One region of the Clostridium sp. CTA-17 genome, then DNA from elsewhere that is predicted to be linked to it. Evidence: a T-box and tRNA genes for the amino acid it is inferred to sense, from the RefSeq annotation. Region 1 holds a T-box; the other holds one or more tRNA genes.
The links. The T-box of region 1 lies ahead of pheS (phenylalanine--tRNA ligase subunit alpha). A T-box ahead of a tRNA ligase gene usually reads a tRNA of that ligase, here a tRNA-Phe.

Region 1 (16,434 bases):
AAGTTGGTCTTAAGGTTTCAACATTAAACTCAACAGAAGCATTCTCAACATTTTCAGTTTTTAATGCATATCCTTTTAATTCACTATAGTGAGTTGTAGACATTATTCTACATCCTCTTGCTCTTAAGTTTTCTAATATTGAAATAGCAAGTGCAGCTCCCTCTGTAGGGTCTGTTCCAGCTCCAAGTTCGTCAAAAAGTATAAAACTTTTATTATTTGCTTTCTCCATTATTTTAACTATATTAGTCATATGAGAAGAAAAAGTTGATAAGCTTTGCTCTATACTTTGCTCATCTCCTATATCTGCAAATATCTCTTCAAAGAAGCTTATGCTTGAATTTTCACTTGCTGGTATTAAAAGTCCACTTAATCCCATAAGTTCAATAAGCCCTGTAGTCTTTAAGGTTACAGTTTTACCACCAGTATTTGGCCCTGTTATAAGTAATGTTGAAAATTCTCTTCCTAAATAAATATCAGAAGAAACAACTTTATCTTTAGGAATTAGTGGATGTCTCGCATCCATTAAATCTATTACTCCTTCTTCATTTACTATAGGCATTGTTCCACCTAAATCACTACCATATTTAGCCTTTGCAAATATAAAGTCTAATTCAACTATTATATTAAAGTTAACTTTTATAACATCAATATTTTTATATACTAAGGCTGATAATTCTGCTAATATTCTCTCAATCTCAGCTCTTTCCTTTAGCATAAGCTCTTTTATTTCGTTATTTAAGTTTACTAAAGCCGTTGGTTCTATAAAAAGTGTAGCCCCTGTTGAACTTTGATCATGAACAAGTCCTGGAACTTGAGATTTATATTCAGCTTTTACAGGAATAACATATCTATCTCCTCTAACTGTGTATAAGGAATCTTGTAGATATTGAGCATTACTTCTTACTATGGAATTAACTTTATCTCTTATAGAGGAATTCTTTTCTTTTAAACTTCTTCTTATACTATAAAGTTTATCACTTGCAGAATCTGCAATTTCATCTTCACTTACTATGGCCTTTGATATAGCACTTTCTACTCCTCTAAGTACTATAAGTCCTTCTCTCATTCCTTCTAGGATTCTATGCTCTTCTTCCTCTTCTTTTCTAGCTAAAAAGTCAGAAAGTTTTCTTGTTACAGATAACATGTTTCCTATTCTAAGAAGCCCTTCTATACTTAAAACTCCACCTTTTTCAGCCCTTGTTATAGCTTCCTTAACATCATAAAGCCCTTCAAAAGGAGGATTTCCTTTTCTCATTAAAATATCTAAAGCTTCTTTTGTTTCTTCTAAATGTTCTTTTACATCATAAACAGAATCATATGGTTTAAGATCTAAAACCATCTCCTTAGCTGATTTTGTAATGGCATATCCTTTAACCAATTCCTTAATTTTATTAAATTCTAAAACTCTTAAAACTCTATCGTTCATACTTTAATCCCCTTTACTCAACGCCTCTTTTAAAGTGACCTTTAGTATAATCCTTTAATTTTAAAGCTTCTTCCTTATTTAGAGCTTCAATTACCTGTCTAACCTCTTCATACTTTTCATCTACAAAGTCTAATCTAAAAGAATTTACTCCTAAAGATTTTATTTCATCAATTTCCTGAACTAAGTTAACAGGTACTGTATTGTATATGTGCGATCTACAGAATATATCAGTTCTTATAGCAAAATCTTGATTCATTCTATCTCTTAAAGTAAATGTACTACTTACACATTGATTATCACAATTTTTTGAAGTACATTTTCCACCAAAGGTACTTCCTATTGGACAGTATTCACTAACCATAACCTCTGGTCTTCCATAAACAAACATTTGAGCTCCCTTAGAATACTTCTTAAGCATTTTATTTAACTCTTTTTTATTTAATTCTAAACTTAAACAGCTTCCCATCATATGTTCATTATAAAACTTCATACCATAAGAATTAAATATATTAAGTTTATAATCACCTATAATATTTGTTTTATCCTTAAATCTATTTATTATTCCAGTATTAGCTGTAACTAAACCTTTTATTAAGTTAAGATTCTCTTCTATTATATTACTTATTGTTTCAAACTCTTCTTTTATTATTGTAGGTGCTTTTATATAAAGATTAATTCCTTCAACTTTGAATTCTTTTATAGCATTCTTATTAAGTTGCCCTTGATTTTTTCCAAAGATATCTAAAGCAATATTTTTGATTCCACAATCTATTGAAGCTCTTAATTGTTCCTTAGTATTTACAACAACTAAAACCTCTGGCATTTCACCATTCTTTTCATTAAGTTCTATATTACTTTGTTTTTCTATAACTCTTTTGTATTTTTTAATCTCAGAATTTCTTATCTCTTCTAAAACTTCTCTTCTTAAATTATTTATAGAAGAAACTGCTGCAAAACCATCTTCAAAAGTTACGTATTCTATTTCACTTATTTCATAAGGAATATCTCCAGATTTCTTTAAGTTCTTTTCAACTTTTTCCTTATCCATAGGTCTATTTACTGCAACTTGAACCATATCACCAGTCTTTGTAAAGTAATTTCCATTGTACTCCACAGTAAGTTCCATAGGCTCATTAACCTTAAATTTCATATAAGCCTTTAAGTTTATCTTTCTCTCATATGGATTTTCATAAGAGGTCTTTAATTCATTTAAAAGCTTAGTATCTGAAGTTTTATAAAGCTTATCATTAGCTTTATATTTTTTAGGGAATATTTTTACCTTATCTCCCTTTTTAGCTTCAGTAACCTCTTGATTTCCCATAAGTATTTTACTTACAGTAAACCCATCATCATTAGTTCTTATTCCATCTTTTAATGAAAGATCATCTAATAAAAGCACTTCTCCATTTTTTAGAACTTCTCCAAGTAAAACTCCTGTATTTCTTGGAGTTTTAAATGCCATCATATCTTTCCCAACATTTTTATACATGTATGCTGTAGAAAAACCTTCTCTATTAAATAACTTTTTAAGTTTAAGTTTATTTTCCTCTTGAGATTTTTTAATATTTCTATAAGAATTATCTATAGCTTCTCTATAAGATTCTATAACTCCAGCAACATACTCAGGTCTCTTCATTCTTCCTTCAACCTTTAAAGAGCTAGTTCCTGTTTTTATTAAGTCCTCTACATTTTCAATAGTACAAATATCCTTAGGACTTAAAAGGAATCCTTTAGTCTCTTTCTTATCTTTTTCTCTAATTAATGTGTATGGAAGTCTACAACTTTGAGCACATCTTCCCCTATTACCACTTCTTCCTCCTATTAAGCTACTCATTAAACATTGTCCTGAATAGCAAACACATAAAGCTCCATGAACAAATATCTCAGTTTCTATTCCTAAATCCTTTGAAATATATTTAATCTCATCTAAAGTAAGTTCTCTTGATAAAACAATTCTAAAAAATCCATTTTCTCTAAAGAAAAGTGCTCCTTCTCCATTATGTATGCTCATTTGAGTTGAAGCATGTAATTCAAAATCTGGATATAATTCTCTTATTTTTTTAGCCAATCCTACATCTTGGATTATTAAAGCATCAACTCCTATTTTATATAAAACGCCTATGTAATCTACTGCTTCTTGAAACTCATTTTCCTTAATTAAAGTATTTACTGTAACATAAACCTTAACGCCATAAGTATGGGCATAATCCACAGCCTTTTCCATTGTTTCATTATCAAAATTAGAAGCATAAGCTCTTGCTGAAAACTTGCTTCCTCCTAAATATATAGCATCAGCACCTCTGTTTATGGCAGCAATTAAACTTTCCATACTTCCTGCCGGTGCTAGTAATTCTATTCTTTCCATAAAATTCATCTCTCCTAAAATTCAACTAGGTCTTTCCTTAGTTAATTTACTCAATACTTTGTATTATACACAATTACACAATACAATTCTACATTTCATTATTTGTCTTTTAATTCAAGCACTTTATAAAATAAAAATTTGTATTGATATACTTTAAAATAATAACTAAATAAATCTAAAGCTATTTAGTACCCTTAATATTTTTCTAAGTTATGATAAAATTAAATTATACTAATATTTATGCGGAGGTTACAAAATGCTTTATGATTGTCACATACATACAGAATTTTCAGCTGACTCTGAATTAAAAATTAAGGATATATTAGAGAGGGCTAAAAAAAATAATCTAGGAATAATAACTACAGAGCATTTAGATTATAATTTAAAAACTCATCCTCAATTTGCTGAACTTGATATTGAAGGTTATTTAAAGGAATACAGTAAATATAGAGGAGAAAATATGCAACAAGGTGTAGAACTTGGACTTGCAATGAACAATGTAGATGAAAACTTTGCCTTTTATGAAAAATACAAAGATAAATTTGATATGATAATAGGTTCTATTCATTCTATAAATGATGTTACTCTTTCTAGATTTCTAAAACAAGATACAAGACCTAAAGAAGTTGTTTATGGTGAATATCTTGATAATATGCTTAAATGCATAGAATTTTATGATATTTTTGATACCTTAGGACATATAGATTATCCTTGTAGATACAGCGCTTATGATGATAAGGAAATGACTCTTAAGGATTTTAAACTTAAATTCCAAGCTATTTTTAAAACACTAATAGCTAAAAATAAAGTTCTTGAACTTAATACTACTCGTTTAGATGATGAAACTTCCTTTAAAAACATGGTAGAAATCTATTCATACTATAGAAAACTTGGAGGTAAGTATATAACCCTTGGCTCAGATTCTCATAAAATAGAGCATGTAGGTAGAAATTTTGAGAAGCTTTCTAAATTCTTAGAAGAGACAAAATTAACTCCTTGTTATTTTAAGAATAGAAAGTTAATCCCTTGCTTGTAATATCTCACTAACTACTTTATTTAATCAGTTAAAATAAAACTAGCTTTTAATTAATGTTTATCTTTTCAATATCCAGTGTAGTAAATAAAAAGTTTATTTTAAGAACTAAGTTTTAAATTAATATTGACCAGAACTTAAAATTAACTGAGTTTTAGATACTAGTTACACTGAATATTTCTTAAAAAACAAAAAAGACTATAAGGAAATTTATTTTCACATAAATCTCCTTACAGTCTCTAAATACACTTTTTATTTTTTCTTTAAAAGAACATTATTTGATTTTTTTGAAGTAGCAAGCTTAACTTGAGAATCTAGATATTTTTGCTCTAAATCTAAAAGTTTATACTTAGCTGTTTGCCAGTTACGTCTTAACTCTTTATTGTTCTCCATTAAAAGTTCTTTTTCTCTTTTTAACTTTTTAGCTTCCTCTTCTAAAATTTCCATTTCAGCCTTAACTTCTTCAGCTTCTTCCTTTAAGGCTTTCATTTCAATTTCCATATCCTCTGAAATCTTCTTACCTAAAGCATCTTTTTCCTCTAAAGCTAATTGAAGATTTTCTTCTAACTCTAAAATTTGCTTCTTTAAACCACTATTTTGATCTTTGATCCAAATTTTTTCTTTATTTAAAAGCTCTGAAGTTTCCTTAAGTTGTCCATTTTCTTTATTTAAACCTTCAAGTTTTTCTTCTATTTCTTTGCAATTAATCTTTAGATTTTCTCCTTCTAAAGTTAATTTTTCATTTTCTTCTCTTTGAGTCTTATTTCTTTCCTTTAAGCTATTAATCTCTTTATTTAATAGTTCTAAGTTTTTCTTAGCTTCAGTAACTATACTGCTTAAGCTATTATTTTTTTCCTTAAGATCTCTAAGCTCTTTTTCCACATGATTATTTTTGCTTTTTAAATTATTAATCTCATTACTTAAGTTTTTCTCTTTACTTCTTGAGACTTCTATAGTTTTGTTTAACTCAGCATTATTTGATTTAACCTCTTTAAGTTCTTTACTTAATTTTTCAACTTCATATAAGTTTTTATCCTTAGCTGATTTTAAACTATTATTTTCACTTTTTAATTTTTCAATTTCTTTCTTTAAATTAGCTATTTCTTGATTAGAATTATTCATTCTACTATTTGTATTCTTAAGCTCTTCTTTTAAATTAGAATTTTCATTATTTAGCTTATTAAATTTATTATTAAGTTCTTCTCTGCTTTTCTCAATCTCTTCTTTTTTATCTTTTAATTCATTGAAATTCTTTTCTAAGGCTTCTTTCTCTGAAGTAATCTTATCTAGTTTTTCCTTTAAAGAAACACTTTCTCCTTCTAGTTCTTTAAGATCTTCTATTTCTTTTTTGGACTTTTCTAATTCAGATTTTATTTTTTCATAATAATCTATAAGTTGATTATATTCATCGTTTCCTTTAAATAACTCATCAGCTATATTTAATGCAGATAAAGATAAAACTCCAAGTGCACTTAATTTATTATTTTTTGTTGCCATCTCTTGTGTTTTTTCTTCTACGTATTCAGCTACTTTTTTTAAATATTCTCCGTCTTCATGGCCTTTTAAATTATATTCAACTCCATTTATTGTTACCGTAACAGTCGCCATACTTTCTTAAACACCTCTTACTTCCATAATAAAAAATATGTTATGTACATTTTAACATATACATAACATATTTAAAACTATTATTGCTCTCTTAATTGAGCTCCTAGCTTATATTCTAAAGCTCTTAATATCTTATCATGAACTTTATTTATATCTTTATCTTTTAAAGTTTTGCTTGGATCTCTGTAAGCTATAGCATATGCAATACTCTTCTTACCTTCTGGTATTTGAGCACCTTTATAAACGTCAAATAATTCAACTTTTTCAACTACTTGACCACCAGCTTTTCTTATTGCATCTTCTATTTCTTGAACTAGAACTGCATCATCAACAAGTAAAGCTATATCTCTTGTTATTGCTGGATACTTAGGTAATGGTTTGTAAGCTTTCTCTGTTTTTGAGAAGTTATACATAGCATCTAAATCTAATTCAGCAACATAGCAAGGAACATCTACTCCGTAGTTTTCATTAACGTCTGGGTGAATTTCTCCTAAAACACCTAGTGAAGTTCTACCTAATATTAACTCAGCAGTTTTTCCTGGATGATAACTTGGGTTTTCACTCATTCTCTTGAATGATGCGCTCTTAAGACCTAATGAATCTAATAAGTTTTCAACTATTCCTTTTAAATCAAAGTAATCACATTGTCCATAAATACCAATTGTTAATATATTTCTTTCAGTTGGTAATTCATTTTCATCTGAATTTGGAATATAAGTTTTACCTATTTCAAATAATCTAACTATCTCATTGCTTCTTGAATAGTTTCTAGCTAAAGATTCCATCATTGAAGGAAGTGTTGATGTTCTCATAACACTATAATCTTCTCCTAGTGGATTCTTTATTTTAACAACATTTCTAAGGCTGCTATCTTCTGGTACACATATTTTATCGAATACCTTTGGACTTACAAATGAGTAACTTATAGATTGATTTAAGCCTGATGCTAACATTGTATCTATAACTTTTTCATCTAATAATTGTTTCTTGTCCTTAGCTTCTTTTTCTGTACTAGTTGATATTAAAGTAGCTGGAATATTATTATATCCATAGATTCTTGCAACTTCTTCTGCTACATCTTCTCTTATATCAACATCTATTCTAAATGTAGGTACTAATATTTCTAATGTATCTCCATTTATAGTAGTTTTTAAATCTAAGCTATCTAAACATCTCTTCATTTCTTCTGCTTCTAATGAAGTTCCTAAGAATTTGTTTATCCAGCGAACACTTACTTCTAAAGTCTTTTCTTCTTTAACATTATTGTAGACATCTATAGTGCCTTCCATAATCTCTCCACAGCCTAGTTCTTCAACTAAAGCACATGCTCTATCTAAAGCTAAAGCTGCTAAGTTTGGATCTATGTCTTTTTCAAATCTTGATGAACTTTCAGTTCTTAATCCTAAATTCTTAGAATTAACTCTTATATTAGTTCCATCAAAGTTAGCTGATTCAAATACAATCTCTGTTGTGTCATCTTTAACACCTGAGTTTAATCCACCCATTATACCAGCTAACGCAACTATCTCTTCTCCATCTTTTATGCAAAGAACATCTGAATTTAATTCTCTTTCTATTTCATCTAAAGTTACAAATTTATCTCCATCTTTAGCTCTCTCAACTACTATGTTAGAAGATTTTAATTCTCTTCTATCAAAGGCATGCATTGGTTGACCAAGCTCTAACATAACAAAGTTAGTAATATCAACTATGTTATTTATAGGTCTAACCCCAGCATCTAATAATCTTTCTTGCATCCAAGTTGGTGATGGAGCTACCTTTACATTTTTAACTCCTCTAGCCATATATCTATTACAAAGCTTATCATTAACTGAAACTTTTATTTCATCATTTATGTTTTTATCACATTTAACTTCAAACTTAGTACTTGGCATTCTGTAAGTTTTTCTTGTTGTAGCTGCTGTTTCTCTAGCCATACCAACAACACTTAAACAATCAGGTCTATTTGAAGTTATTTCAAAATCTAAAACTTGTTTATTAAGACCTAAATATTCTTTTATACAAACACCAATTGGAGCATTCTCTGGTAAAATCATAAGTCCAATAACTTCTTTTCCGTCAGCAATTCCTAATTCTTCTTCTGAACAGAACATTCCGTTTGAAACTTCTCCTCTTAATTTACCTTTTTTGATTTTGCTTCCATCAGCTAATATTGCACCATGTAAAGCTACTGGAACCTTATCATGTTCTTTCATATTATCTGCAGCTGTTACTATTTGAATCATTTCTGATCCTATGTTTACTTGACAAATTTTAAGCTTTTCAGCATCAGGATGTTGTTCTATTTTATCTATTTGACAAGTAACTATATTTTCTATTTCTGCACCAGCAGTTACGACCTCTTCTACTTTTGATCCTGATAAAGTTAAAGCATCGCCTAACTCTTCTGCTGTCATATCTATATCAACGTAATCTTTAAGCCAATTAAATGGTACTTTCATCTTTTTTACCTCCTATTTTAAAACTAGAATTGATTTAAGAATCTCATATCACTTTCGTATAATAATCTTATGTCATCTATTCCATACTTAAGCATAACCATTCTGTCTACACCAAATCCGAAAGCAAATCCACTATAAACTTCTGGGTCTATTCCACAGTTTCTTAAAACTTGAGGGTGAACCATACCACAACCTAGTATTTCTATCCAACCTTCTCCCTTACATACTTTACATCCTTTTCCGTTACATACAAAGCATGTAGCATCCATTTCAGCTGATGGCTCAGTGAATGGGAAATGATGTGGTCTAAACTTAGTTTTTACTTTATCACCAAACATTTTTTTAGCAAATAATTCTAAAGTTCCCTTAAGATCTGCAAAAGTTATATCCTTATCTATAACAAGACCTTCCATTTGGTAGAATATTGGTGAATGTGTAGCATCAACAGCATCTGATCTAAATACCTTACCAGGTGAGATCATTTTTATTGGTGGTTGTTGTTTTTCCATTACTCTAGCTTGAACTGGAGAAGTTTGAGTTCTTAAAACTACATTATCATTTATGTAGAATGTATCTTGCTCACTTCTAGCTGGATGATTCTTAGGAATGTTTAAGGCTTCAAAGTTATAATAATCTTTCTCAACCTCTGGACCATCTTCTATAGCAAATCCCATTGAAACAAATATTTTTTTCATCTCATCTAAAGTTTGCTCTAATGGATGTTTCTTTCCTATTGTTTGTTTTTTACCAGGCATTGAAATATCTATTACTTCATTTTTAAGCTTTTCTTGTTTTTCAGCTTCTTTAACAGCCTTTGTTATAGCCTCTAATTCAGCTTCTAAAACCTCTCTTACCTCATTAGCTAGCTTACCAACTATTGGTCTCTCCTCTTTAGATAGAGACCCCATTCCTCTTAATATAGTTGTAAGCTCTCCCTTTTTACCAAGATATTTAACTCTTATTGTATCAATAGTAGTACTATCTTTAGCTTCTTTAATTTCTACTAAAGCTAATTCTTTAATTTGATTTAACTTATCTTGCATTTTCATTCTCCTTTCCTGATATATAATTAATATATTAGATTTTATCTTAAAGCTCTTAGAACCCTAATATCTATTTTTTAGTCATTATTTAATCTTAGATTTAATTTTAATGGTATATTTTCATTATTGACACATTTCTATTAAAATAAAATAAACCCCATCCCTCAAAAACAAGGGACGGGGTATTCATATCCGTGGTACCACCCTAATTAGCACTAAAATAAACTTAGTACTCACTTAATTTCAAATAACGACTATGCCGCTAACTACTACTTTATATTTCACAGTTAGAACTCCAGAGTGAACTTCAATATAGTTTTCTAAAAATGCTTTCAGTCCATGGCACTTTTTCCCTGATAAGAAATTGCTATATCTACTCTCTCTATCAATGTTTTTATCTATTCAATTCAAAGTATATTATACATATAATAGTATTTATAATCAAGGCATTTATTATTTTTTCATATTTAATAGAATTTTACTTATAAAAAAATCAAGAGATTATATAAAAAGTTAATAATAAAACTTACAAATAGTATTAAAGAATCTCTAGTAATTCTTAGAATATATTTGTAAGTTTTATTAAAAATCTCTTTTATAAAGCCTCTTGATTTATTTAAATGATTGTCTTATCTTTTCATATATCATTATAGAGGTAGCTACAGCTACATTTAATGATTCAGCTTCACCAGGCATAGGAATTTTAACTTTTATGTCCGCAATATCATATACTTCATCACTGACACCATTTCCTTCATTGCCAACAGCTATCATAACTTTCCCTTGAAGATTTTCTTCAAAGAAATTATTTTTTCCCTGAAGAGAACTTACTACAAGTTTATACCCTTCCTTCTTTAATGATTTTACAAAATCTAAAGAATCATCCTCAACAATTGGAATATAAAATATTGAACCCATTGTTGATCTTAGAGTCTTATCATTATATATGTCAACAGTACCTTTAGTCATTACTATTCCTGCTGCACCCGCTGCATGAGCTGTTCTTATTATTGTTCCCATATTTCCTGGATCTTGAACCTTATCTACTAAAACAACTAACTCTCCACTTTTTAATTCCTTGTTTTGCATATTTATAACTCCAACAATTCCTTGTGGATTTTCCGTTGAACAAAGTTGTTTTAAAAGAGCTTCATTCATTTGTATAAGCTTTATATTTTCATTAATTTTTAAGAATAATTCAGGATTTTTCTCCTTAAAACTTTCTGTAAAAATTATTGAATCTATTGATACCTTACTTTTTATAGCTTCCTCTACAAATCTTAAACCTTCAATAAGATATTTATTACTCTTTATTCTATGCTTTTTTTCTTTTAACTTTTTTATCTCTTTAAATAAGTTATTATTTTTACTTTCGATTTCTAACAAAGCAAATAATCCTTTCTAGAAGATATTAATGTCTAAATATCTTTCCTTCTAATTTTGTTAAATCCTCTGCAGAACCTATAGCAACTACTATGTCATCTTTATTAATAACATCATCTGCATCTGGAGATATATTAACTTCATTGTTTCTCTTAATAGCCATTACGTTTATTCCGTATTTACTTCTTAAGCTTAATTCTTTCATAGACTTTCCATACCACTCTTTTGGACTTTCTATCTCAATTATAGAATAATCTGGTGATAATTCTATATAATCTAAGATACTTGAAGAAACTAAGTTATGAGCTACTCTAACTCCCATATCCTTCTCAGGTAAGATTACTCTGTCTGCTCCTATCTTATATAAAACTTTAGCATGTAAATCACTATTTCCCTTAGCTATTATATATTTTATTCCCATATCTTTTACAAGTAATGTTGCCATAACACTTGCTTGTATGTTAGCTCCTATTGTAACTACAGCCACATCAAAATTTCTTAATCCTAAAGTTCTTAAAGCATTTTCATCTGTTGCATCCATTTGAACTGCATGAGTTACACTATCTGATATTTCTTGAACTAAATCCTCATTAGAATCAATTGCTAAAACATCATGACCTAAAGCATATAAAGTTTTAGCTACTGATGATCCAAATCTTCCTAATCCTATAATAACGAATTGTTTACTTGACATAAGCCTTACACTCCTAACTTATTTATCCTATTAATATTTTATCTTCTGGGTATTTGTATGCACTTGGTTTCTTTCTATTAGCTAAAGCTAGAACAACAGTCATAGGACCCACTCTTCCTAAATACATAGTTATTATTATTATTATTTTTCCTATTGCTGAAAGATATGGAGTTAATCCAAGTGTTAATCCAACTGTAGCAAAAGCTGATGTAACTTCATATAGAATATATTCTAATGAAAATCCTGGTTCTGTTACTGCTAAAATTAATGTTCCAAGTACCACTATACCAAAACCTATAAATAAAACAGCAAAAGCCTTATACACTAATTCTTTTGAAATTCTCTTCTTAAATACTTCAGTATCTTCTCTTCCTCTTATTATAGAAATTAGAGTAAGTACTACTATACCAAAGGTAGCAGTTTTAATTCCCCCTGCTGTTGACCCTGGTGATCCACCTACAAACATTAATAGTATAGTTAAGAATTTCCCAGCTAAAGTCATATCAGCAGTAGAAACAGAGTTAAATCCAGCAGTCCTTGTGGTTGCTGAAGCAAAGAATGCATTAGTTAATTTGTCTCCAAAACTCATATATTTAAGAGTATTAGGATTATTATATTCAAATATAAACATAAGAATAGCTCCCCCAATTAAAAGGATAGCTGTTATCATTATTACAACTTTAGAATGTAAAGATAATTTCTTATATCCCTTATAATTATATAATTCTGACCAAACAGTAAATCCTAAACCACCAATTACTATTAAGGCTGCAATTGTTAATATTACGGTTTTATTGTTAGCATAGCCAACTAAATTATCTCCAAATAAATCAAACCCTGCATTACAAAAAGCTGATATAGAATGCCAAATACTATAGTATATACCTTTTAAGAATCCAAACTTAGGTATAAATTGAGTAGATAATAATAGAGCACCTAACATTTCTACTGAAAATGTAAATGCTAAGATATATCTAATCATTCTAACTAACCCCTGTATTCCAAAGGTATTCATAGCTTCTTGTATAAGAAGTCTTTCTCTTAAGGTTATTTTTTTCTTAACCATTAAGGCAAATAAAGTTGTAAAGGACATGAATCCCAATCCACCTATTTGTATTAAGATTATTATGACAGTTTTCCCAAAATAGTTCCAATGTGCCGCTGTATTTAATGTTATAAGTCCAGTAACACATACAGCTGAAGTTGAAGTAAATAAACTATCTAAAAAAGGAGTAAACTCACCACTTTTAGATGATATTGGAAGACTTAATATTATAGCACCTAATAAAATAACCATAGAAAAACCTAAAGCTAAAATTTGAACGGCACTAAATTTTATCTTTTTTGTCAGTTTAATGTACATAATTAAACCCCCAACTTAAACTAATATTATATTTTTCCTTTAATTTTATTATATCTTATTTTTAATTTATATATGTAAAGTTGTCTTATTTTTAGAATTTAAAAGTAATTTTATTTAATTGTAATTGCAAATAAGTTTAATTTTATTCAGATAAACGTCTGAATAAAATTAAACTTATAAAATATAAATAGTATATAAAAAAAATGCGAGATAAACTCGCATCTGATATTAAGCGTTTAAGTGCTTTTTAGCTAATTCAACTAAATCAGCAAATGCTTTTGGATCATTTATAGCTATCTCTGAAAGCATTTTTCTGTTTATATCAACACCAGCTAATTTCATTCCGTTCATGAATCTTGAATATGAAAGACCGTTCATTCTTGTAGCTGCGTTTATTCTAGCTATCCATAATCTTCTGTAGTCTCTCTTCTTTAATCTTCTTCCAACGTAAGCATTTCTTAATGCTCTTATTACTGATTCGTTAGCAGTTTTGAATAACTTGCTTTTTCCACCATAGTATCCTTTTGCAAGTTTTAAAACTTTTTTATGATTTTTACGAGCATTTACCGCTCTCTTAACTCTTGCCATTTTCTAGACCTCCTACTCCGTGTTTTATCTTATAGATATGGTAATAATTTCTTCATTGCTTTTTCTTGTGCAGTTGAAACATAACCAGTTTTTCTTAAATTTCTTTTTCTCTTAGCACTTTTCTTTGTTAAGATATGGCTAGTGAAAGCGTGAGCTCTCTTTAACTTTCCAGTTCCTGTTTTTTTGAATCTTTTTGCTGCACCTCTATGAGTTTTCATTTTTGGCATTGTAAGTATCCTCCTCTCAAGTTACGCTTTTTTAGGAGCTAAAATCATTATCATGTTTCTACCTTCTAATTTAGCAGGTTTTTCTACTGAACATACTTCTTCTAATTGAGCTAAGAAACTATCTAATATCTTAACACCAACATGTGAATGCTCAGCTTCTCTTCCTCTAAATCTTACAGTTATCTTGACTTTATCTCCAGCTTCTAAGAATTTTTTAGCATTCTTAGCTTTTATTTCTAAGTCATGCTTTTCTATAGTTGGGCTAACTCTTATCTCCTTAACACTGATAACCTTTTGCTTCTTTTTTGCTTCTTTTTCTTTTTTAGATTGCTCGTAAATAAATTTACCGTAATCCATTATTTTGCAAACTGGTGGTTTAGCATTTGGCGAAATCATAACTAAGTCTAACTCAGCCTCATCTGCCATTCTCTGTGCATCTCTTCCAGATACAACACCAAGTTGCTCTCCTGTGCTAGAAATTAATCTAACCTCTTTTTCTCTTATTTCTTGATTGATTGCAAAATTTTTACTAATCTTGTTCACCTCCGATAGAATTTAGCCAACACAAATATATAAATAAAAAAGGACGGTTTTAAGCCGTCCTCTATTACCAAAATCAAATGTAATAAAATTCATGACCAAACTAGCATTAATAGCTGTAAGGTGAGAAACGGCTGTTTCTTCTTGACATCAGTTATCTTATCATTATTCTTTTTTATTGTCAACACAATTCATCAATTTCTTTTAAATAAAATAATAGTTTTATATCTTTAAAACTCATAATCTTAGAATTTTATAATTTTAAAAATTTATTTTTTTAGAATATCATTGTAACTTTTATGTGTTTCTACTCTTTCACAAAAAACACTTTTTATGGTTTGAATAAATTCTTTATTAATACAATGTTCTTCATTATATATTTTTATTTTTTTTGGTGCATTAGTTATTAAACCACTAATAATAATATCTTCTATATTTATTATTCCCTCTTCAGCAATATCTGTAATCTCATTAAAAAACTCTTTAAAGATATCAAGTCCTTTAGAATCTTTAACCTCATATGATCCATTTCTTTGAACTATTATATTTACTTCTTCTAATTTACAATCTTGTATATCTACAAAATATTTTAATAGTTTTATAAATTCATTATATTCTTTTTCAATCATATAATCTTCTACTACTTTATCTATAATACATTCTATAGCCTTTAATAAAGGTTTCATTCTAAATGTTATAAATCCTTCTATGTTTATATAATCATTTTCTAATATAAATTCTTTTATATTCTCTATAATATCATTGACCTTATTTAAACAATAAAAATCTTTATCAGAACAAATCTTTTGTTCTCCTTTTAATATTTTATTTATAGCTAAATCTATTTCTAATATTTCATCATGTTTTAAAAAGAAATAATTTTCATTCATGTAATGAAGCATTTCTTTTTCCCTATAGTGTTCTATTATAACATTATAGATAACATTACTTATATATAACATTATGGTCTCTCTTATCTTTTCATCAAAGTCACTATTTCCATAGTATATTTTAACGAAGTGAGTTCCACATGAGATACTTTCTGACACACCAATTATAATTCCTTTGCTCTTTAAAACACTTTTTATACTCTGTATGTCCTCTATTAAATTTTTTTCGTCCTCACAACATAATGTCATTAGAAGCATTTTTCTCACTCCTTTCTCTACTTTTAGTATGTATTAATTCATATCTAATATTCAAAAATATAAATTCATTAATCGACAATTTCTTTATTTTTTTAGTAAAATGAAATTATAAAATTTTGAATGAGGAGATTATTATGAGAACTTGTTTTGTTGATTATAGAATTTCAGAATTAGAAGAAAAAAAACTAAATGATTTAAATATTAATATAATTAAAGTGCCAAAACATCCTAGACTATATGATGCTATAGATGGTCATCCAGATATACAAATAAATATACTTAATGAAAACACTCTTTTATTAGCTAAAGATTCATCTGAAGAATTATTTAACTCTATACCAAAGGATTTAAATATTATAAAAAGTTCTTATAACTTAGAAGATAAGTATCCTGGAAATGTAATTTTAAATGCTGTAAACTTAAAAAATGATTTTATACATAATCTAAAATTTACTGATCCTAAGCTAATTGAATCAGTAAAGGGAAAAAATTTAATAAACATAAAGCAAGGCTATTCTAAGTGTTCTATTGCTATAGTTTCTGAAAAAGCTTTA
Region 2 (16,434 bases), on a different contig from region 1:
ACCTAATATGTTATTTAACTTATCACTTATATTTTTTATATCATTTTTTACTATTTTAGTTAGAATTAAATTAGCTACACCTTCTTTTTCTTTTATTAAGGCTGATAATATGTGTTCTGGTCTTGAAATACTATGACCATATTCATTAGCAATTTCAACACTTCTATCTAAAATCTTTTTGCATCTAGGTGTAAAAGGCACCTCATCTAAACTATAATTTACCTCTCCAATTCCAACATATAGCTTAATAAAACTAAGTACCTTTTCTTCAGTTACATTGCTCTCTTCCAAAATTTTAGAACATTGTCCATTTTCATTAATTAATCCTATTAATAAGTGCTCTGTTCCCATATAGCCATGTTTTAGCATTAAAGAACTTTCTTTTCCCTTATTGATTACTATTTTGGAATTTTCATTAAAATTATCAAGACGCATCTTTTACCTCCCAATACCCTATAATTATGTGTTTAAAGCATTTCTAATAATTTTGGCTCTTTCTATTTTTAAACTTTGTATATCTCTCCTTTTAATTAATGAGTTATTTATAATATCAGGTTGAATTTCAATCATAGCAGAATTTATTGATTTTAAAGTAAGATCTTCTATAATTCCTAACTCAACTCCTAATCTTACATAAGATAAATATTTTAAAGCTTCATCCCTATCTATTGAATAGGTATTTCTCAAAATTCCTAAGGCTCTTAAAATATCCTCTTTTAATTCAATATACTCATCCTCTGAAAGATTATCTCTTTGGTTTTTCTCTCTTAAAATTAATTTATTAGTAATAGATATAAGAGAATCTAAAATATCTTTTTCTGACATTCCTAAAGTCTCCATATTAGATACTTCATAAATATTGCCAATATCTTTATTTCCTGAATTGTATATACTCTTTAGAGTAATTCCTTCTTCCTTCAAAGATTTTTTTATTATTCTTATTAAATTCTTTGAACTTAAAAGTGGTAGGTGTATAAATACCTTTGCTCTTAAAGCTGCTCCTAAATTTTTTATATTTGATGTTAAGTATCCTAATTCAGAATCAAAGGAATAGTGTATTTTTTCTTCAATTAAGTCATCTAATTTATCTGCTTGAGAATACACTTCTCTTAAACTTAATCCACTATTTGTACATTCTATCCCAATATGCTCTTCTTCATTCAGTAATATATTAAATTCTCCATTTTTATTCATTATAAAAATAAGATTATCCTTATTTTCAAAGTATTTTATTAAACCAAAATTTTCTTTGTAGTAATCTATTATTTTTTCTTCACCGTCTTTTAATTTAACTACATAACATTTATCCAAAATATCAATCTCTTTCAAGCGTCCTAAAACCATACTTAAAAGATCATTAAATTCCTCTTCATTTAATAGCTTAGTGAATTTAATTCCTTTTATGTTTCTTAAGATTTTAACTTTTGATGCAATTACTATGCTATTATCTAAGGGGCTAATCCATTGAACCACTATTACTATCCTCCCTTATACTCTCTTTTAAATCATGTATTTTTTTCTTAGTAATAATAGCTTCTTCATATTCCTCTTTTAGTATATTAATTTTTAATTTTTCTTGTAAATTTAAGATTTCTAATTTCTTTAAGTCCTTTTTTATTGTTTTAGGTTGTTTCCCTCTATGATTTATCTCTGCTTCTTCTAAATTTAATAAAAATATTATTCTATTTTTAAATACTTCATAGCATTTTTCACACCCTAGGAAATTATCCTCTTCAAAATCAGAAAATCTTGTTCCACAATTTTTACATACTAAAGCTTTATCCTTAACCCTCTCTTCAATGCACTCTATATAAGTATTTAAATCTAATAAAAAATCTTCTAAATTTATCTCCTCATCTTCTAGTGCAAGGCTCATTATTTCAATTGCACATTTATCACAAAGCATTAAGCTTTCTTTTTTCCCCTTAGTACTTTTTAATAATTGTATTGTTGCATTATTTTTATTACAACTCTCACAAAGCAAAATTTTCAACTCCCATAAATTACTTAAGCAATACCATAAGCAAAGCCTTAAAAATATCTGCCCTTGTTTCATTTATATTCTTAGAACTCTGAAGGGTTCTATCATTTATTGCAACCTTAGTAAGATTTGCTGCTTTCTCATCTATGATATTATGTTCAAGTAAATTATCTACAATGGCAGCTGCATTATGGTATGTAATCCCTGTACCTATCTCATCATAAATTAAATCTCTTCTATCAGCATGAACTTCATGAATTACTTTTTTTATTACAATGTATCCACCACCACCTCTTCTACTTTCAATTAAATATCCTTTTTCATAGGTAAATCTAGTTGTTAAAACATAATTTATCTGTGATGGTGCACACTTAAACTTATCAGCTAACTCATTTCTTCTTATTATTAAATTGTTATCTTCTGTTTGGTCTAATAAATCCTTTAGAAAATATTCTATTGAATCTGACAATTTAGCCATATATATCACTCCTCAAAATTTGACCTTTACTGACCTTAATACACAATATATATTAATACATTTGACATACTTAATCAATGTAATACACTTATTCATCTATTATTTTTATTTAAATCTCCTTAAATAAATTCAATTCAAATAAATTATTCTTATATTTTATGTTTATTTATATTATATGTGTCAATAATATAAATAATTTTTATAGGAGGATTTTTAATGAATATTTATTGGTTAGGTCATTCTTGTTTTTTAATAAAAACTAATCTTGGAAAACGTATATTAATGGACCCATTTGATATAGATATAGGATATATTCCCTATAAAGGTGATGTGGACTTAGTTACTATAAGTCATATGCACTTCGATCATAATTGTACAAAATACATTAATGATGAAGCAAAAGTATTAACAGACTTAGTTGATTATCAAAATACCTTTTGCAAAGTTAAATCATATTTATCTTTTCATGATGATTGCTTTGGATTAAAACGTGATAAAAACTTCATATTTAAAATTCTTTGTGATGACATAACACTTTGTCATTTAGGAGATTTAGGACATATACTTTCTTCTAAAGTTATAAAACAACTAGGACATATAGATATATTATTTGTTCCTGTAGGAGAACATTTAACTATTTCTGTAGAAAATCTGAAAAAGGTAATCCTAGATATAAATCCTGGTTACGTTATTCCAATGCATTATAAAACTGCAAAATTAAGTTTCTATTTAAATACTGTAGATAAATTTCTAATGGAAATGAAAGGTTTTAAAATAACTCATGATCAGGTTTTATCAGTAAATTCTGAATCACTTCCTGAAAATACTACAATAAAAATATTAGAGCTAACTTCCGAAGATATGATATAAAAGACTATATGCAAACTCCATTACTTAGGAATTTGATATAGTCTTTTTCTTAATGAAAGTCTTCTAAATCAACCTCTATAATTTCTTTTCCATGATTAGGTAGGTATTTATTTATAACAGGGATTACTACATCTAAATGTTGAGTAAAATCTACTATAATGTCTCCTTCTTTGGCCATTGATATTGCCTTTTTGATAGCTTCTTCTTCATCTATTATTGATAATACTTCTACTGATTTATTTTCAATTTCATTTATCCCACTTTTTATTAAATTAGTTATTTCTAGTTCCTCTCTTCCCCTTCTATCAAAGGTTTCTTTTATTATAATAGTATCTGAATTTTCACCTGCTATTCTTCCTAATTCTTTTATGTATTCATCAAGTCTATCCCCAGGTGATGAAACTATAGAAATTATCTTATTTCTTTTGATCTTATTAGCTAGGTAAAATAATTCCTCAAAGGCTTCTGGATTATGACCATAGTCCAATATAATCTTAAAATTTTCAAGTTCAATTATGTTTTGTCTTCCAATATTGTTATAGACATCACACTCTATATTTTTTAAGGAATCCACTACTTCCTTTAAATTTTTATGTACTTCATATATAGCAGCTATAGATACCAAAATATTATTTATATTAGTTTTTGAATTACCATCATGAGTAAACTTAAAATCTTTTATATTAGAAATTATATTTTTATCTTTACCATCGAAAAATATTACATTTTTATCCTCTACAAACCAAGCTTCCTTACCATTTTTCATGTGTTTTTCAATATATTCATTCTTTTTAGAATTAAATAAAACTAAATTTTCTTTTGTCTGTAGAACTTCATATAGCTTTGGTTCTGCCTTTATTATTACTTTTCCTTCCGGTAAAACCTCTCTAGTTGTAATTAGTTTTATATCTAATAAATCATTAATATCTTTTATACCATCTACCCCTATGTGGTCCTCTGCTAAGGATGTTATTATGGCAACCTTAGAATTCTTAAATCCTAATCCCTTTCTTAAAATACCGCCTCTAGCAGTCTCTAAAACCCCAATTTCAACCTGTGGATTTGTAAGAACCTTTTTAGCACTATAAAATCCTGTAGTATCTCCCTTTTTTACAAACTCATTATTTATAATTATTCCACCAGTCATAGCCAATCCAGAGAAATACCCTAAATTCTCAAAACCTTTGTATATTAATCTTGAAGTAGATGTTTTTCCATTAGTTCCTGTTATGGACACTATAGGAATAACTCCATTATTTATTAAATCCAGATTATAATTTTTATTTTCATAATCCTCTTTACTTATTCTCTTAGAATTCACTCCATATCCTACTATTATCTCATCATCCTCTTTAAAGAAGTCTATTTTTTTCTTAGAACACTCTTCTAATAAGTTATATTCCCAAATACGTTGCTTTTTAGCTACAGCTTCATTTAATAATTTATCTGCACTTACTCCCTCTATTAAGCTTTCAATTATAAATAAAGCTAATTCCTTATTAGAGTAAGTTAACCACGCACATCCTCCAAACTCATTATATATAGCCTCTTTTAAGGTACCTTCAATATTCATCTTTCTGCATATGAACTCATAATCACTTATTAACCAATATAATCTTTTTCTTTCAGATTCCTCTATGTCTATAAATATAAGATTTTCTTCTCCCTTTATATTTCTCCCCTCTAGAACTCTTAAATCCTTTAGTTTCAAATCACTCACCCTTCCTACCATTTTTTATATTATATTTTTCCAACACTCTCCTACATTTATTCAAAATTTACTTTAAAATAAAAAAAGCAGCCTAAAGCTGCAAAAAAAAGATCATCCGAAGATGATCTTTAATAATATTATTCTTGAACTGGTGCACCTACTGGACAAACATTAGCGCAGTTTCCGCAATCGATACAAGTATCTGCATCTATAACGAATTGAGTATCTCCTTGTGATATTGCATCTACAGGACACTCAGCAGCGCATGCTCCACAGCTTACACATGTGTCTAATATTTTGTATGCCATAATAAAACACCTCCTAAAATGTTGGTATAAAAATACCATATTTATATTATCATATTTTTGCTAATTTTTAAAGTATTTAATATCTCTTTTAAGCATATTTAGCCTATTCTAGTAAAATTAGAATTAACATGCTAAAGAATACCCCTATACCGTATTAAAAATTTAATTTTAATTATCTTTTATTAGATTTTTAATTAATGCTTTATCCGCTTCATCAGTAATTTCTAATCTAATGTTTGTATCCTCTACTTCACCTTCATAACTACCTGAGATTAATTTTACATCATACATTTTAAAATCCTGTATAATCTCTTCATTTTTTCTTGGTAATTTAACTCTTACTAATTCCTTTAATACGTTGTTACCTACTACTTCACCTTTTCCAAGTTCAGTCTCAACTACAGATCCTACTCTAGGAAGTTCTTTTCTTATTTCTTCATATGTGCTTTGCTCATAATTTAAACAACACATAAGTCTTCCACATATTCCTGATATCTTAGTTGGATTTAGTGATAAACTTTGTTCCTTAGCCATTTTTATTGAAACTGAAGCAAAGTCTCCTAAGAATGTAGAGCAACAAAGAGGTCTTCCACATGGTCCAAGTCCACCTATCATTTTAGCCTCATCTCTAACCCCTATTTGTCTAAGCTCTATTCTTGTCTTAAATATAGTTGCTAAATCTTTTACTAATTCTCTAAAGTCAACTCTACCCTCTGCAGTAAAGTAGAATATAACCTTATTATTATCAAATGTATATTCTACATCTATTAGTTTCATTACTAAATTATGTTCTTCTATCTTCTTTAAGCATATTTCAAAAGCCTCTGTTTCTTTAGCTTTATTCTCCTTATGCTTATTTATATCTTCCTCTGTAGCTAATCTTAATACAGATTTTAATGGTGCAACGATATCCTCTTCACTAATTTTTCTTATACCAATTACACATTCTCCAAATTCAATACCTCTAGCAGTTTCAACAATTACGTTTTGACCCTTCTTTATCTCTATACCATTAGGACCAAAGTAATATATTTTACCAGCTTTTTTAAATCTGACTCCTATTACTTCTATCATTTTTATTCCTCCAATATACTAATCAGCATACTATCTAAAGTTAGCCATAAATTAGTATTACTTTTTAAATTATTTCTGGCCTCATTAACTACTTTTATTATCCTATTTAATTTATTATAGGATAAATTACTAGCTATTTCTCTAATATCATCTATTTTATCTCCATTTATTATGGACAAGTTGTTTTCTATTTCCTTAAATATAATTGAGTCTCTGGCAAAAATAGTTATTGTCTCTAAGATTTCCTCTTCGTTACCCTTCATGCTATAAAATTTATCAGAATATTTTATAGGAACTTCTATTTTCCCATGCCCAATATCTTTTAACATCTCTATAACTGTATTTCTTATATCCTTAAAAATATCATCATTCATGAATTTATCAACTCTTCCTGGGATACCTTCACTAAAAGATATAAGAGTTCTATTTAATTCATCATCTATTCCATTATACTTTTTAGATATATATAAATTAATTTCCTCTTTACTAAGAGGTGCTAACCTATGTATTTGACATCTAGATCTTATAGTTTCTAATATAGAATCAATATTACTACTTAAAATTATTATAAAAATACCTGTAAGAGGTTCTTCTATGGTCTTTAATAAAGCATTTTGTGCTGCAACTGTAAGCTTTTCTCCATTATGAATTATTATAACCTTTCTATCACATTCATAAGGTTTTTTATTTGCCTCAGCTATAATATTTCTTACTAAATCAACACCAAAAGAGGCCTTTTCAGATTTATAATGAACAATATCTACATGTTCTCTCTGTGATGGTATTCCTAAAATCTTATAAGCAAATTCATCTGCTAAAAGACTTTTTCCTATTCCATCCTCACCAATAATTAAATGAGCATGGGAAAGTGCATTTTTACTTACACTTTTACTAAATCTATCTCTAACTTTATTGTGACCTATCATTTATGCACTTTCCTTTCTATTTTAAATCTTTATAAATTTATCTACATCAACAACAAATATTGTAGCTCCTCCAACCTGCACTTCCATAGGATATGGTATATACACTCCACCTGGTTCTGAAACACTTGCAGATGAACTTACAACGCCTTTTCTTGTTTGGCATATATCTTTTATTATACTTATAACATCATCAACCTTTTCTTTTTGAACCCCAGCTAAAAGTGTAGTATTTCCTGATTTTAAAAATCCACCTGTTGTAGCTAATTTAGTTACACTATAACCTTTCTCATTTAACGCATCAACTAAATCTAAAGCATCATCATCTTGAACTATAGATATTACTAATTTCATAACACGTCCTCCTCACATCTCTACCCTAAAATTCAAATTTATGTTTTAAATAATTATATCATTATTTACAACCCTTAACCAAACCTTATTATTGCTTTAATTTCATAAGTTATATAATTTACTTTTTATTTAAAATTAATATTTTTAATAGCTAAATTATTTTATGCTCTTTATGCCAAAACCAGCTAAAATAACTCCTACTATAGTAAGAACTTTATGTACTCCATATGTATCTATATCAGAAACCGCTAAGTATATTCCTACTAATATTATTAGAAATCCAATAAAAGTTAACTTTAATGCATTTTTCATATTATTTTCCCCCAGATTATTTAGAAGTTTTTCTTATTACATCATATATTTCACTTATACATTCTTCTAAATTGTAATTGTTATATTTCTTAATTATATTGTTATTTAGTAATTTATCTTCACTAAAATCTTCATTATCTGCTAAAAATCTTCTGCACATCTCATTATAATTAGGACTTTTCTGTTCTCTCTCTCTTTTTAATGCTCTTTCAAGTCTAACTCCATCATCTAAGTCTATGTAAAGTGGTACTAATTTCTCATCTCCAAAATATTTTCTAAACTCAGAATAAGCCTCTAAAGTTACAATAACTATATAATTATTTTCTTCTAAGTTTATTTGGCCATCATCTACAGTTAGGTAATACCATTTTCCATGAACAGTATCATAAACTCTACATTCTATTATCTTACCTTCTCTATTAAAATCATCTAGCTTTTCTTTATCTATAAAGAAATATTCCACTCCATCTGTTTCATTATTTCTTTTAGGTCTAGTTGTATATGTAACTATAGTTTTTAAATTTAAATCTTCAACCTTATTTATCTCTTTTAAAATAGTATCCTTACCAGAACCACTTTTCCCCATTATGCAAAATATTTTACCCATAACTACTCCAATCTATATAAACACGTTTTTTTCTCTAAAAATATATTAAATAAATTCTATAAAACTCCCTAAAAAGTCTTATGTAATAATTTTAATACAAGGATTATTATATCAAATAATCTTCTAATCGTTTATTTAATAAATTAAAAAGGTTGTACCAAAATCTTATAAATAAAAAATACTTATTATATTCTTTATTTAACTCCCAACTTCGATACAACCTAACTAATATATTCTTTAAGTATTTACTTATTCTTTATTACCTTAACTTTTTTATCCTTTATCCCTATTAAATCTACTTTATTTTTCATATACTCATTAAGTAATTTAATATGTCTTTCTTCTATTATTTCACCCATTATTAACATAGGGACTCCTGGTGGATACGGAACTATACTCTCTGCCACTATTTTACCTACAGCATCATTTATATTAATTCTTTCATACTCTAACTCCAAAACTTCAAAAGGTTCTAATTTTTTCTCTGGTAAATCTGTTAAATAAAAATCTATTTCTTCATCTTTAAGACAATTTATATCACAATATTTTAAAGCATCTTTTAAAATTTTAAAATCTTCTTCAGTATTAAATGGTGACGGTATTAAAACAACATTTTTATTATCACTCATTTCACACTGTATATTTTTACTTCTTAAATAATCTAATAGTTTATTACCATTTAAGTTTTCCCTTAAGTTTAGTACTATTCTACTATTATCTATCTTAATATCATTTATCTTAATATTTTTTTCTAACCCATTAATTAAAAATTCCTTATCTAATATTTTAAAATATGATAAGTCCTTAATATGATTTTTAAAATCCTCTATGATCTTAAATAAGTTATTATATGCCTCTTCACCATGTTCTTCTAAAAAGTTTCTTGAATAATCTAAACTCATCATAAACATATATGAAGGGCTAGTACTCATAAAAATATTTTTATAAAATTCTATTTCCTCAATAAAATCTTCATTGTTAACATGCATCCAAGCAGTCTGTGTTAAACTTGGTAAAGTTTTATGAGCACTCATTACAACTATATCAGTTTTTAATTCTTGTACACTTTCAGGCAATAACTTGTTAAATCCAAAATGTGCTCCATGAGCTGAATCTATTCCCACTTTTAAATTTGCCTCTCTAGCTATTTTTATAGTCTCATCTATATTAACTCCTACGCCATAATAATTAGGGTAAGTTAATATTATTCCTTTTAAATCCTTATTTAAACTTATTTGCTCTTTTAAATGATTTAAATCAATTCCTACTGGTGCTTTTAGTTTTGAATGAAATATATTATTTATAAAAACTGGTTTTAATTTTCTCATTATTATTCCATTCATTATACTTTTGTGGCAGTTTCTTTCTACTAAAACTTTATCTCCTTCTTTAAACAAAGAAAATATCATTATTAAATTTCCACAAGTACTTCCATTAACTAAAAAATAACTCTTTTTACTTTTATATAACTTAGAAAGTTTATCCTCAGCTTCTTTAATTATTCCCTCTGGATGCTGCAAGTTATCTAATCCTTCAACTTCAGTTAAATCACCTTGTAAAAGTATTTCTTCAAATCCCTTAAAGCCTCGTCCATTCTTATGACCTGGCATAGAAAAAGGTACTATTTCTTCTCTTAAGTACATTGATATTCCATTAATTATAGGAATATTTCTCAAAGTTAACCACTCCTCTGTTATCCTAATTTTTTCTTATAAACTTCTTCTTTTAATCTATTTTTATAAAACTCATAGAATTCACTATTAATATCACAACTTATAGCTTTTTTCTCACATTCTGTGCATATTAATTTTCCTCTTATCATTATACCATGACCCTCTTTGCCACAAATTATACAAATTGACTTATTCATAGATAACACTCCTTAAATCTCTATTTTTCTATATTTTTTCCACATAATATTTTTCTATACATAATTCAGCAGGAAAAATATTTAAATAAATAAAAATTAATATTTTTTCTATTGTAGCACAAACTAATCTTATAAATATTTAGGAGGTTTTTTCAATGAGACAGGAAGTTATTTCTTATTTATCTACAGAAAAAGAAGATCTCTTTAATCTTTGTAAATTTTTGCATGATAATCCTGAAGATAGTTACAAAGAATATGACGCTTGCAAATATATATGTAATTTCCTAAGAGATAGAGATTTTGATGTAAGAGAAAAATTTTTAGATTTAGATACTGCTTTCTATGCTAAGAAAGGAAATGGATACCCTAAAATATGCTTTTTATGCGAATATGATGCTATTAAATCTAAGGGAGGACATATAACAGGTCATAATCTTCTTACTACTATATCAATTACAAGTGCCTTAGGATTAAGCAAGGTAATTGAGAAGTCTGGTGGAACAGTAATATTAATAGGATGTCCTGGAGAATATTTAGGTGGAACTAAGTCTACTTATGTTAGACAAGGTATTTTTGATGATATAGATGTAGTATTAACAGCTCACCCAGATATAGTAACCTCTGAAAGTGGTACTTCAAAGGCAATTATACCTCTAAAAGTAACTTTTAAAGGTCATGATGGATTAAGTTTCTTAGATTTTGATAGTTTTACATCTTTAGATGGTACTATGCTAACTTTTAATGTAATAAACGCTTTATCTAAGGGCTTCTGTAAGAAAGCTAACATACACACTATTTTATCTCAAGGAGGCGTTACACCTCTTCTAAGACCTGTTGAATCAGAAGGTAAATTATATATAAGAGCAGAAAGTACAAAAACTGCAAAATGTATAGAAAATAAAATAAGAAACCTTGTTGCTTGTATTTCTGACACAATGAACTTAGAAAGTTGTGTTGAACTTTATGAACCACCTAATGAAGAGCTTTTATCTAATCAAGTATTAAATAGATTATATAGTCATAATTTAAAAGAAAACGGAATAATAAACATAGGAAAACCAAGAGATATAGATGCTGGTCTTTCATTAGGAACTGTAAGTCACAAGGTACCTTGTATTCATCCTTATATAAACATAGTTGATAATGTAAATATTGATTATGGAACTAAAGAATTTGCAGATGCAACAATATCATCCTTTGCTCAAGAACAAGCACTTTCAGCTTCTTATGCCCTTATTTCAACAGCCTTAGATCTTATAGAAAGCGATTTTCTTCTTTCAGAGGTTAAAGAAACCTTCAATATGTCTAAGGAAAATTTATATTAAAAAAAGAGAGTCTTAAGACTCTCTTTTCTTAAATAGCTAAGTTTTTTTCTAATTTATCAACAAGTGTTTTACTTGGCTTAAAATAGAATTTATTATATCCATCACCATTTTTATATATACAACAATAATGACCTGTTCTATCTAATAAACTACACACATATTTCTTACAAGAAGAAGTTTTAAAATCCTTTGCTTCTTTAGAATAATCTTTACCTAAATAAACAATATTATTTAACTTTATGTTCTCTAAAGTTGATTGCTTATTAGCTTTCACCTTATGAATCATTAGTTGATTAGCTACTATGGAATATTTATAACTTGTCTTACATTTTCTATACTCTCTAAAGAATATAACTAATGTTAAAACTAGAAATATTGGATCTGTTATTGTCTCTGCATTAAAAGACTCAAATTTAATATTGCCAAAAAAATTAGATAGGCTTATAGCTAAACTCATGCAAACTATACTAATTACAATAGCTACATCCCTTCTTTTTTTGACAACTTCCTTATGCATAGTGCCCATTTAAAAATCCCCCGACTTTTAATATTATAAACAAATCACATTATACTAATTTTCAAAAATTAAATCTACCTAGATAAGTGTAAAATTTTATTGATTTTAATCTTAATTGCTCATATTTAAAGTTTATAGTAATTGTATTGCTTGTACCTCTTTATTTCTATTACTTTCTTTGTTATATCTAAGCTAATTATAAAAATTATCTTGATTTTATTTTAAATAACTTGTTTAATGATAATTGAAACAAAATATAACTTAATGCTTTGGGAGGGAGAAAATGATTCAGATATATAAATCTTTAAGTGAAAATGATGGGACTTTAAAGAAAATTGCTTCCCTTGAACCAGGTTGTTGGGTTAATATAATAGCACCTTCTCAGGAAGAATTACTTCTTATTTCTAAAAAAACAGGAGTTCCTTTAGAATTTTTAAGAGCACCTTTAGATGATGAAGAAACTTCTCGTATAGAAATTGAAGGAGATTTTATATTAATAATAGTCGATATTCCTTTTACAGAAATGGAGGATAACTCCTTAACATATGATACTTATCCATTAGCAATAATTCATACAAAAAATGAATTAATTACTGTATGCTTAAAAAATAGCAAGGTATTAACCGACTTCTCTTCAAACAAAGTTCGTAATTTTTACTCATTTAAAAAATCAAGATTTATTTTACAAATTCTAAACAGAGTTTCTACATATTATCTTTTATACTTAAGACAAATAGATAAAAAAAGTATTATGATAGAAAAGCGTCTTCATAAATCAATGAAAAACAGAGAGTTAGTACAATTGCACTCATTAAGTAAATCCTTAGTATATTTCTCAACATCCTTAAAATCTAATGAAATTACATTAGAAAAGATGTTAAAACTTGATGTTATTCAAAGATATGAAGAAGATAAAGATGTTTTAGAAGATGTAATAATAGAAAATAAACAGGCTATTGAGATGACTGATATTTATAGTAACATTCTAGGTAGTACCATGGACTTCTTTGCTTCTGTTATTTCTAATAACCTAAACATAGTGATGAAAGTCTTAGCTTCAGTTACAATCCTTATGTCTACCCTTACAGTTATCTCTGGTATATACGGAATGAACTTTGACTACTTGCCACTATTACACCATCCATATGGATTCCATATAATAATGACTTTATCTGTAATACTTTGTGGTGTAATAGCATTTATATTATATAAAAAAGATATGTTTTAAATTTATCTGTAACCATAAAAAGATTTTTGCATATAATTAACTAAAAGATTATTGAGAGCAATTTATGCTCTCTATTTTTTTAGGAGGTTTTATGGTGAAATTTCAAAAATTAAAAATTGGTGATACTATAGGTATTGTTTCCCCTGCCAGTGGAGATAGTGTTGATGTAATAAACTATAATATATCCTCATTTAAAAATCTTGGCTTTAAAATTAAAGAAGGAAAATATTTAAGAAGAAAAAATGATTATCTAGCTGCTTCTGACAAAGAAAGAGCTGAAGATTTAATGGAGATGTTTAAGAATAAGGAAGTTAAAGCAATAGTAGCTTATAGAGGTGGGTATGGATGTATAAGAATGTTACCCTATTTAGATATAGGAGTAATTAAAAAAAATCCTAAAATTTTATGTGGTTATAGCGATTTAACAGTTCTTTTAAATTACTTATCTCAAAAGACAGGCTTAATAACATTTCATGGACCTATGATAAATTCTAAAATTAGTTCAGATGAAATAACTAAAAATAGCTTTCTATCACTACTTACTGATGAAAGCAATTTAATTAACATATCTACAAAGGATTTTAAAGTGGAAAATAAGGAACTATTTAGAGGGATTCTTTGCGGTGGAAACCTAACTATGATATGCAGCACCTTAGGAACTCCTTATGAAATAAATACTAGAAATAAAATTCTCATGATTGAAGATGTAAATGAAGAGAATTATGCTATAGATAGATACTTAATGCAATTAAAACTTTCAGGTAAACTAGATTCTTGTAGAGCTTTTTTAATAGGACATTTCACACCGTATAATCCTAAAACAATAAATACTATACTTTCTATACTATTACCATATAAAAAACCAATTATATATAATATTCCTTTTGGTCATGACTATCCTAATATAACCTTACCAATAGGATCATCAATTCTTTTCGACGCAGCTAAAGATAAACTAATAATAAAATATTAAATATTTCTTATGGTTAATAGTGGAGTCAATATTCTAGCTAAGGATAAACTAATATCATAACCATCAATAAAACATGTAGATTGCACTAAGGCTATAAGAATTTATTAGCTACCACATAAAATGTACTTTTATTTATAATAAGGTTTAAGAAGAATAAAGGAGAGAGTTTCAGATACTGCATAACATTTACTTTTATTTATGCTAAATAAACTAAAAAAGACATATTAACATGTCCCTTTTAATGTTTAATGAAAAAAGTGGATTTATAAAATATAAATCCACTTAATTCTTAGTGTTTGGAATAAAATTTAGTGTGTATATGTAAATTTCTGCAAAGCAAAAACCTCAGTAAAGTTACTGAGGTTTTTTATGGAGGCGCCACCCGGATTTGAACCGGGGAATAAAGGTTTTGCAGACCTCTGCCTTACCACTTGGCTATAGCGCCACACTGGTGGCTCGAGCAGGAATCGAACCAGCGACACGAGGATTTTCAGTCCTCTGCTCTACCGACTGAGCTATCGAGCCTTACCACCAAAGAACATTTGCTCTTCACAAGTATTAATTATATAGATATATAGCTAATATGTCAATACATTTTTTAAAAATTTTATGATTTTTTTTATAAAAATATATTTATTAGATTAATATATAACAAAAAATACATTATAAAGCCACTAAAAAGCTCCTTTTATAAAAATAATATTAATTTAACTTAAAAATATTATTTTTATGTGATAAAGACTTCACTCATATTGAATTAATTAGTAAATTACTATATTTTAATTTTGAATTACTTTTCTACAATTTATTTTCATAATCTATTTTTATGATTTATTCTTATAACTTATTTTTCTATACCTTATTTTTTTATACATTACTTTTTATTAATTAAATTTATAACTATAATTTAATATTTTAACCACACTATATTGTATTCTTAAGAATAAAAAGTGTTCCTTAATTTTAAACTTTTTATTAGATAATTTCTTAAAATTTATCTACAAGTAAAACAAGAAAAAATTTATCAACAGAAACTTATACTATTTATAATAACGTAAATACTACTATAGTCCTAAAAAGTATTAAAGATAATAAAAAGAAAAAAACTATTAAAGCTGTTAAATTAATATTTGAAAATTAATTCAAATTATATATAGAAAGAATATAAATTCTAAAAGACAAATCTTTTTTTATTTAAATTTTTATTTAAAAATATAAGATTCTATTAATAAATATATTCTCTTATATTCTTATCTTATTTTTAATGTAATTATGATTTTAAACTTAATTTAAAACTCAAACCGCATAAACTTAACTTCACAATCTTAAGAGATAAATTTAAATATTACAAACCTTATTAAAAATAATCTAAACTCTAATATATAATTCAATTTGCTATAGGACAAGTATTACAACTCAAAAGTTATCCACAAATATATTTTATATTTTAATTCAATAAATTCTGTGGATAATTTTTAAAATAAAAATATCCACAGGAAAATCTAATTTTAAAAATTAAACCTTTCATGTGGATATTATAAAAATTACAAAATAAAAAAGCTTGAATTAAAATTCAAGCTTTATCTTACCTAGCGACCATCTACTCTCCCACACAGTCTCCCGTGCAGTACCATCGACCGTTAAAGGCTTAACCGTCGTGTTCGGAATGGGAACGGGTGTTACCCTTAAACGCATCATCACTAGATTTGGCTCCTCGAAGAGGACTCGAACCTCCAGCCTATCGGTTAACAGCCGAGTGCTCCACCATTGAGCTATCGAGGAATGCTGACCTGGCGACCACCTACTCTCCCACACAGTCTCCCGTGCAGTACCATCGGCTTCTAAAGGCTTAACCGTCGTGTTCGGAATGGGAACGGGTGTTACCCTAAAGAACATCATCACC

Region 2: it has a tRNA-Phe gene. The T-box ahead of pheS (phenylalanine--tRNA ligase subunit alpha) is inferred to sense a tRNA for this amino acid. The anticodon was not compared.

Annotation. Positions count from the first base shown of each region.
Region 1 is NZ_BAAABF010000003.1:260,156-276,589, forward strand. Features, by position in the region: gene ACYUCG_RS07770 (endonuclease MutS2) at 1-1,426, opposite strand, end outside; gene ACYUCG_RS07775 (U32 family peptidase) at 1,440-3,791, opposite strand; gene ACYUCG_RS07780 (histidinol phosphate phosphatase) at 4,048-4,827, shown strand; gene zapA (cell division protein ZapA) at 5,077-6,432, opposite strand; gene pheT (phenylalanine--tRNA ligase subunit beta) at 6,513-8,894, opposite strand; gene pheS (phenylalanine--tRNA ligase subunit alpha) at 8,918-9,937, opposite strand; T-box leader at 10,108-10,335, opposite strand; gene ACYUCG_RS07800 (TrmH family RNA methyltransferase) at 10,550-11,323, opposite strand; gene ACYUCG_RS07805 (potassium channel family protein) at 11,349-12,014, opposite strand; gene ACYUCG_RS07810 (TrkH family potassium uptake protein) at 12,037-13,377, opposite strand; gene rplT (50S ribosomal protein L20) at 13,606-13,965, opposite strand; gene rpmI (50S ribosomal protein L35) at 13,995-14,192, opposite strand; gene infC (translation initiation factor IF-3) at 14,214-14,735, opposite strand; ribosomal protein L20 leader region at 14,765-14,884, opposite strand; gene ytxC (putative sporulation protein YtxC) at 15,002-15,880, opposite strand; gene ACYUCG_RS07835 (DUF6873 family GME fold protein) at 16,015-16,434, shown strand, end outside.
Region 2 is NZ_BAAABF010000014.1:20,256-36,689, forward strand. Features, by position in the region: gene ACYUCG_RS14605 (ATP-dependent Clp protease ATP-binding subunit) at 1-435, opposite strand, end outside; gene ACYUCG_RS14610 (protein arginine kinase) at 460-1,473, opposite strand; gene ACYUCG_RS14615 (hypothetical protein) at 1,457-1,984, opposite strand; gene ACYUCG_RS14620 (CtsR family transcriptional regulator) at 2,004-2,459, opposite strand; gene ACYUCG_RS14625 (MBL fold metallo-hydrolase) at 2,676-3,329, shown strand; gene ACYUCG_RS14630 (Mur ligase family protein) at 3,379-5,061, opposite strand; gene ACYUCG_RS14635 (DUF362 domain-containing protein) at 5,178-5,348, opposite strand; gene ACYUCG_RS14640 (PSP1 domain-containing protein) at 5,517-6,422, opposite strand; gene ACYUCG_RS14645 (DNA polymerase III subunit delta') at 6,425-7,348, opposite strand; gene ACYUCG_RS14650 (cyclic-di-AMP receptor) at 7,370-7,699, opposite strand; gene ACYUCG_RS14655 (hypothetical protein) at 7,856-8,011, opposite strand; gene ACYUCG_RS14660 (guanylate kinase) at 8,028-8,618, opposite strand; gene ACYUCG_RS14665 (aminotransferase class I/II-fold pyridoxal phosphate-dependent enzyme) at 8,864-10,294, opposite strand; gene ACYUCG_RS14670 (sigma factor G inhibitor Gin) at 10,312-10,488, opposite strand; gene ACYUCG_RS14675 (M20 family metallopeptidase) at 10,644-11,813, shown strand; gene ACYUCG_RS14680 (hypothetical protein) at 11,842-12,339, opposite strand; gene ACYUCG_RS14685 (magnesium transporter CorA family protein) at 12,614-13,558, shown strand; gene ACYUCG_RS14690 (S66 peptidase family protein) at 13,650-14,531, shown strand; tRNA gene ACYUCG_RS14695 (tRNA-Cys) at 14,902-14,976, opposite strand; tRNA gene ACYUCG_RS14700 (tRNA-Phe) at 14,981-15,056, opposite strand; rRNA gene rrf (5S ribosomal RNA) at 16,119-16,236, opposite strand; tRNA gene ACYUCG_RS14710 (tRNA-Asn) at 16,239-16,313, opposite strand; rRNA gene rrf (5S ribosomal RNA) at 16,320-16,434, opposite strand, start outside.